DNA from 2 places in the Variovorax sp. J2P1-31 genome. Region 1 is predicted to be linked to the other one. Evidence: predicted binding sites of a transcription regulator. Region 1 holds the regulator's gene; the other holds the start of a gene.
The links. The regulator NrdR, encoded in region 1, represses ribonucleotide reductase genes. The targets are predictions, from matches to a motif close to CACNANATNTNGTG.
Positions count from the first base shown of each region.

Region 2: a site for NrdR is predicted at 1,655-1,668, ahead of QTI20_RS12455 (ribonucleoside-diphosphate reductase subunit alpha). Genes of this name have one in related genera too.

Region 1 is NZ_JASZYA010000001.1:1,277,979-1,281,376, reverse strand. Features, by position in the region: gene QTI20_RS05880 (lytic transglycosylase domain-containing protein) at 1-88, shown strand, start outside; ZMP/ZTP riboswitch at 130-255, shown strand; gene glyA (serine hydroxymethyltransferase) at 308-1,552, shown strand; gene nrdR (transcriptional regulator NrdR) at 1,579-2,022, shown strand; gene QTI20_RS05865 (GspH/FimT family pseudopilin) at 2,033-2,566, opposite strand; gene QTI20_RS05860 (type IV pilin protein) at 2,563-2,991, opposite strand; gene QTI20_RS05855 (pilus assembly protein) at 2,988-3,398, opposite strand, start outside.
Region 2 is NZ_JASZYA010000002.1:288,924-292,321, forward strand. Features, by position in the region: gene QTI20_RS12455 (ribonucleoside-diphosphate reductase subunit alpha) at 1-1,551, opposite strand, end outside; gene ampD (1,6-anhydro-N-acetylmuramyl-L-alanine amidase AmpD) at 1,923-2,513, opposite strand; gene QTI20_RS12465 (sigma-54-dependent transcriptional regulator) at 2,503-3,398, opposite strand, start outside.

The DNA.
Region 1 (3,398 bases):
CCAGCCGATCCCGATCGTGGCGCCGGCCCCGGCCGCCAAGCCCGAGGTCGCGCCGCCGCAGAAGGTGGCGCTGCTCGCGGCCTCCTGATCGGCCCTGCGCCGGCCCGGCCGGCGACGCTGGGCTACACTCGCGAGGTACGCGACTGGCGATAGGTGCCATCCCTCTTCTTGCTGCGGATGGCGCTGACGTGGAATACCACTGGGAAGCGTGCCGCCCGGCCTCCGGGCGATCAGCCGTTCGCCTGGGCAGCCCTTGTTGTTTCATCTCAGAAGAACAGACAAGGACCACCGTCTTCAAAGGACTGCCATGTACCACCGCGACATCCTGGTCGAACAGACCGACCCCGAAATCTGGGCTGCGATCCAAGCCGAGAACGCACGCCAGGAACACCACATCGAACTGATCGCCAGCGAGAACTACGCCTCGCCGGCCGTGATGCAGGCCCAGGGCTCGCAGCTCACCAACAAGTACGCCGAAGGCTACCCGGGCAAGCGCTACTACGGCGGTTGCGAGCATGTGGACGTGGCCGAGCAGCTGGCCATCGACCGCGTCAAGCAGATCTTCGGCGCCGACGCCGCCAACGTACAGCCCCATTGCGGCGCCTCGGCCAACGAAGCCGTGATGCTGGCCTTCCTCAAGCCCGGCGACACCATCATGGGCATGAGCCTGGCCGAAGGCGGCCACCTGACCCACGGCATGCCGCTGAACATGAGCGGCAAGTGGTTCAACGTGGTGAGCTACGGCCTGGACGCCAACGAAGCCATCGACTACGACGCGATGGAGCGCAAGGCGCACGAGCACAAGCCCAAGCTGATCATCGCGGGCGCCTCGGCCTACTCGCTGCACATCGACTTCGAGCGCTTCGCCAAGGTGGCCAAGGACGTCGGCGCGATCTTCATGGTCGACATCGCCCACTACGCCGGCCTGGTGGCCGCGGGCGTGTACCCCAACCCGGTGCCGCATGCCGACATCGTGACCTCGACCACCCACAAGAGCCTGCGCGGCCCGCGCGGCGGCATCATCCTGATGAAGTCGCAGCACGAGAAGGCGATCAACAGCGCGATCTTCCCCGGCCTGCAGGGTGGCCCGCTGATGCACGTGATCGCCGCCAAGGCGGTCGCGTTCAAGGAAGCCATGACGCCCGAGTTCAAGGCCTACCAGCAACAGGTGGTCAAGAACGCCCAGATCGTGGCCGAGACGCTGACCGCACGCGGCCTGCGCATCGTGAGCGGACGCACCGAAAGCCACGTGATGCTGGTCGACCTGCGCGCCAAGGGCATCACCGGCAAGGAAGCCGAAGCGGTGCTGGGCGCGGCCCACATGACGATCAACAAGAACGCGATCCCCAACGATCCCGAGAAGCCGATGGTGACCAGCGGCGTGCGCATCGGCACGCCGGCCATGACCACGCGCGGCTTCAAGGACGAGGAAGCGCGCCTGACGGCCAACCTGGTGGCGGACGTGCTCGAGAACCCGCGCGATGCGGCGAACATCGATGCCGTGCGCGCCAAGGTGCACGCGCTGACGAGCCGGTTCCCGGTCTACCGTTGAGCTGTTCCGCCTAGGCCGCCCGCAGCATGAAGTGTCCGTTCTGCGGCCATGCCGAGACCCAGGTCGTCGAGACCCGGGTTTCGGAAGACGGCGACTTCGTGCGCCGCCGTCGCCAGTGCGGCGACTGCGACAAGCGCTTCACCACCTACGAACGGCCGGACGTCAACTTCCCGGTCGTGGTCAAGAAGGACGGCAGCCGCGCCGACTTCGACTCCAAGAAGGTGCGCGCCTCGATGATGCTGGCGCTGCGCAAGCGGCCGGTGAGCATCGAGCAGATCGACGGCGCGCTGCTGCGCATCGACCAGCGCCTGCTGTCCAGCGGCCTGCGCGAGATCGACTCGACCAAGGTCGGCGAACTCGTGATGCGCGAACTCAAGAAGCTCGACAAGGTGGCCTACGTGCGCTTCGCCTCGGTCTACCGCAGCTTCGAGGACGTGGACGAGTTCCGGCAGCTGCTGCGGGACATCTGAGTCCTCGTTGTCAGCGCTGGCTGCCGCAGCGCCCCAGGCCGCAATCGCCGGCCTTGTCGGGGTCGCACAGCTTGGGCCGGCCCGACGCCGGGATCACGATCGAACGGCGCCGCCCGGTCTCGGCCCTGAGGGTCAGGCAGCCCAGCGCGTTGATGCCCTTGCTGCCGCCGGCGAAGCCGTTGGCGTCGTAGCGGACCGCGCGGTCGAAGCCGTTCCCCAGCGTGTCGACCGCCACCCCTTCGCGCAAGGGCTCGAAGCGCCGCAGGCTCGTGGTCTCGCCGCCCTGCCGGACCTGCACCTGCCAGCCGCTGCCCCAGTCGCGCTCCAGCGGCACCACGCTGACGCTCTGCGAGCGCCGTAGCGCCTCGGTGCGCGCCAGGCTCAGCGCGGCGAGGAAGTCGCCGGTGCCGGCCGCCAGCCGCTGGTTCAGCAGCAGGCCGCGAAAGCCCGGGACGGCCAGCATCGCCAGCACGGCGAGCAGCACCAGCACCACCAGCATTTCGACCATCGTGAAACCCCCGTCGCCGCGCGTGGGCCTGGTCATGGCCAGCACGCACGCGGCGATGCCGTGCCGCTGCAGCCCTTCTCGCCCCGGCTGTCCAGCCAGAGCGAGCGGACCTGCGGGTCGGAGAAGCCGCTCCGCAGCGAAGCCTGCAGCCGGATGCAGCGCCGCGCATCGGGCTGCCCTTCGCAGGGGTCGAGGGTCAGCGTGTAGCGGCCGGCACCCGCGCCCAGGCCCGAGTCGCTGGCGAAGACCGTGTCGCGGTAGCGTGCGCGCTGGGTGTAGAAACGTTCCTGCTGCTGCATCTCCTGCAGCAGCGCGGCGCGCGCCTCGGCACGCCAGCCCTTGCGCACCGCGTCGAGGTAGGAGGGATAGGCGATTGCCGCGAGGATGGCAATGACGACCAGGGCGATCATCAGCTCGATCATCGTGAAGCCCCGGACCGTGGCGGCGGTGCCGCGCCTCATGGCTTCAGCTCCTTGAAGTCGAGCACCCGGCGCCAGTTCAGGCGCCCCGCCACGCGGCTGACCTTGCCGCCGGCGAGCGGCCGGTCGATGGACACGGCCGGGCCGCTGCCCGTCCCGGTGCCGATGCTGACGACCTCGAGCTTGCGCGTGTCGGTGCGGCGCCCGAAGGCGTCGGTCCGGCTGAAGGCGCCATCGCCCGCCTGCAGCACCAGCGGCGCGCCGGGCATGCCGACCGTCGAGGGGATGCAGGTCGGGCCCTCCGACAGGCCGGTCATCGCATTCACCGCGCAGCTGTGGCCGCCACCGCCCGCGCCGCAGGCGTCGGGGTGGGGGATCAGCGTGTTGAAGAACAGGTAGCCGTCGCTCAGCACCATGCGTGACACCTGGCGCTCGCCCCGCGCCTCGGC
Region 2 (3,398 bases), on a different contig from region 1:
CTCGGCGCCGAACAGGTCGTGCAGGTCGGGCACGTTGTTGGGCGAGAACAGCGTCCAGGTGCCCTTTTCCATCACGCGGCGCATGAACAGGTCGGGGATCCAGTTGGCGGTGTTCATGTCGTGCGTGCGGCGGCGGTCGTCGCCGGTGTTCTTGCGCAGCTCCAGGAACTCCTCGATGTCGAGGTGCCAGGTTTCGAGGTACGTGCAGACCGCGCCCTTGCGCTTGCCGCCCTGGTTCACGGCCACGGCCGTGTCGTTGACCACCTTGAGGAAGGGCACGACGCCCTGCGATTCGCCGTTGGTGCCCTTGATGTGGCTGCCCAGCGCGCGCACGCGGGTCCAGTCGTTGCCCAGGCCGCCGGCGAACTTCGACAGCAGCGCGTTCTCCTTGATCGACTCGTAGATGCCGTCCAGGTCGTCGGGCACGGTCGTCAGGTAGCAGCTCGACAGCTGCGAGCGCAGCGTGCCGGCGTTGAACAGCGTGGGCGTGCTCGACATGAAGTCGAAGGACGACAGCACTTCGTAGAACTCGATGGCACGCGCTTCGCGGTCGATCTCGCCCAGCGACAGGCCCATGGCCACGCGCATGAAGAAGGCCTGCGGCAGCTCGATGCGGGTCTTGCGCACGTGCAGGAAGTAGCGGTCGTACAGGGTCTGCAGGCCGAGGTAGTCGAACTGCAGGTCGCGTTCGGCCTTGAGGGCGGCGCCCAGGCGCGGCAGGTCGAACTGCAGCAGCTTCTCGTCGAGCAGCTCGTTGTCGACGCCCTTCTTGATGAACTGCGGGAAGTAGTCGACGTAGGCCTGCGAGCGTTCGGCCGGCATCACTTCGCGGCCGATGATCTCCTTGAAGATCGTGTGCAGCAGCAGGCGCGCGGTGGCGAAGGTGTAGTCCGGGTCCTTCTCGATCAGCGTGCGGGCGGCCAGGATCGAGGCCTTGTAGACCTCGTCGAGCGGCACGCCGTCGTACAGGTTGCGCATCGTCTCGGCCTGGATCGGCGCGGCGGTGATGGTGTCGCCCAGGCCTTCGCAGGCGGACTCGATCAGGCCCTTGAGTTCGTTCAGGTCGAGCGCGACGCGCTCGCCGCGTTCGAGCACGTGCAGCGCGGGCGCGGCCGGCGCGTCCTGTTCGCCCTGCTTGGTGCGTTCCTGCGACCGGCGTTCGCGGTAGAGCACGTAGGCGCGTGCGATCTCATGGTGGCCACCGCGCATCAGGCCCAGCTCGACCGCGTCCTGCACGTCCTCGATGTGGAAGGTGCCGCCGCTCGGGCGCGAGCGCACCATGGCGCGCACCACCGACTGCGTCAGCGTGTCGACGGTCTCGCGCACGCTGGCCGAGGCCGCGCCCTGGGTGCCGTGCACGGCCAGGAAGGCCTTCATCAGCGCGATGGCGATCTTGTTGGGCTCGAAGGGCACGACCGCGCCGTTGCGGCGGATGATCTGGTAGTGCGTGAGCGCCTCGTTGGTGGGCGTGCCTGCGGTGTCGCGGGCGCCGGCGTTCTGCTGCGGCACGTTGGCGCGGGCGGCGGACGGTGTGTTCAGGGCTGTTTGCATGCGGTCCTCTGTTTGGCGATTTCTTGTTGGGGGAACGGCGAGGCGGCTCGGCGTTCGGCCGTCGGGGCCACGCTGCGTTCGTGGCCGTCGGAGCGGGCAGGCACACTATATCTAGTGTGTGGGGTGCCCACAATCACTAGATGTAGTGTTTTTCACGGACTTCAATGCAGGTGGAAGTGCGTGCTTCGCGGCTGAGGCGCGTGCCATGCGGCATGGTTACTGGATCAGTTTGCACGAAGCCAGCAACCACGCCGCTTTCCAGCGCTTTTGGGCTTGCAGGCCCCGTGGTTACTGGGCCGCGCGTCCTGCAAAGTGTGCGCGGTCCGGCGCGAGCCGCAGGGCATCGCCGATGCCCGAGCGATTGAAAATCTTTAGCGCCCCACCGTGCCCGCGGGGAACATCGCGGCCGGCCAGCCGGTGTCGGCCTGCAGCCGCGGCCAGGTGAAGCCCGGGCCCGGATCGATCTTGCGGCCCGGCGCGACGTGCTCGTGCCCGGCCACGAAGGCGATCGCGTAGTGCTGCGCGATCGCCGGGCAGAGGCTGGCCAGCGTCTCGTATTGCGCGTCCTCGAAGCGTTCGCCCTCCAGGCCTTCGAGCTCGATGCCGATCGAGTCGTCGTTGCAGTTGCTCCGGCCGCGCCAGGCCGAGGGGCCGGCATGCCAGGCGCGCGCGTCGCAGCTCACGAACTGCCAGAGCTCGCCGTTGCGCCGCACATAGAAGTGCGCCGACACCTGGGTGCCGCGGATCTGCTGGAAATAGGGGTGCGCATCCCAGTCGAGCTGGTTGGTGAACAACCGCTGCACCTCGTCGCCGCCGTAGCGGCCGGGCGGCAGGCTGATGGAATGCAGCACGATCAGGTCGACCTGTGCGCCCTCCGGCCGGGCGCCGAAGTTGGGCGAGGGCAGCGCCCTGGCGAAGCGGTACCAGCCCGCCTGCCACAGCGCGTCGGTGTCATCCTTCATCGCCGGCGCCCGCGGCTTCCTCGCCGCCCGGTGTGCTGATGCCCAGGCGCGCGATGCGGTAGCGGATCTGGCGCAGGCTCAGGCCCAGGCGCGCCGCCGCCGCGGTGCGGTTGAAGCCGCTCTCGCGCAGCGCGCGCACCAGGATCTCGCGCTCCTGCTGGTCGAGGTAGGTCTGCAGGTCCGGCGGCACGGCGGGCGGCACGGCCGCCGGCGCTGCCTGCGGCGGAGCGGCGGCTGGCAGCGCCGCGGCGGCCGGGCGTTCGAGCGGCGCCGCGCCGCTGGCCTCGAAATCCAGGTGCAGCTCGTCGCCGTCGTTCAGCGCGACCGCGCGGTGCAGCAGGTTCTCGAGCTCGCGCACATTGCCCTGCAGCGGATGGGCCGTCAGGCGGTCGACCACTTCCGGCGAGAGCACGGGCACGCTCATGCCGGCGTCGCGGGCGATGCGCGCCAGCAGCGCGGCGCACAGCAGCGGCAGGTCCTCGCGCCGGTCGCGCAGGGCCGGCACCGCGATCTCGATCACGTTGAGCCGGTAGAACAGGTCCTGGCGGAAGCGGCCGCCCTGGACCTCGGCCTGCAGGTCCTTGTGGGTGGCGCTCACGATGCGCACGTCGACCGCGTCCTCCTGCGTCGAGCCGATCGGCCGCACGCTGCGTTCCTGGATCGCGCGCAGCAGCTTGGACTGCATGGCCAGCGGCAGGTCGCCGATCTCGTCGAGGAACAGCGTGCCGCCGCGGGCCGCCTGGAAGTAGCCGTCGCGGTCCTGCGACGAGCCGGTGTAGGAGCCCTTGCGCGCGCCGAAGAACTCGGCCTCGAGCAGGTTCTCGGGAATCGCGCCGCAGTTGACGGCCACGAAGGGGCCTTCGCTGCGCTGGCTGCAGGCATGCA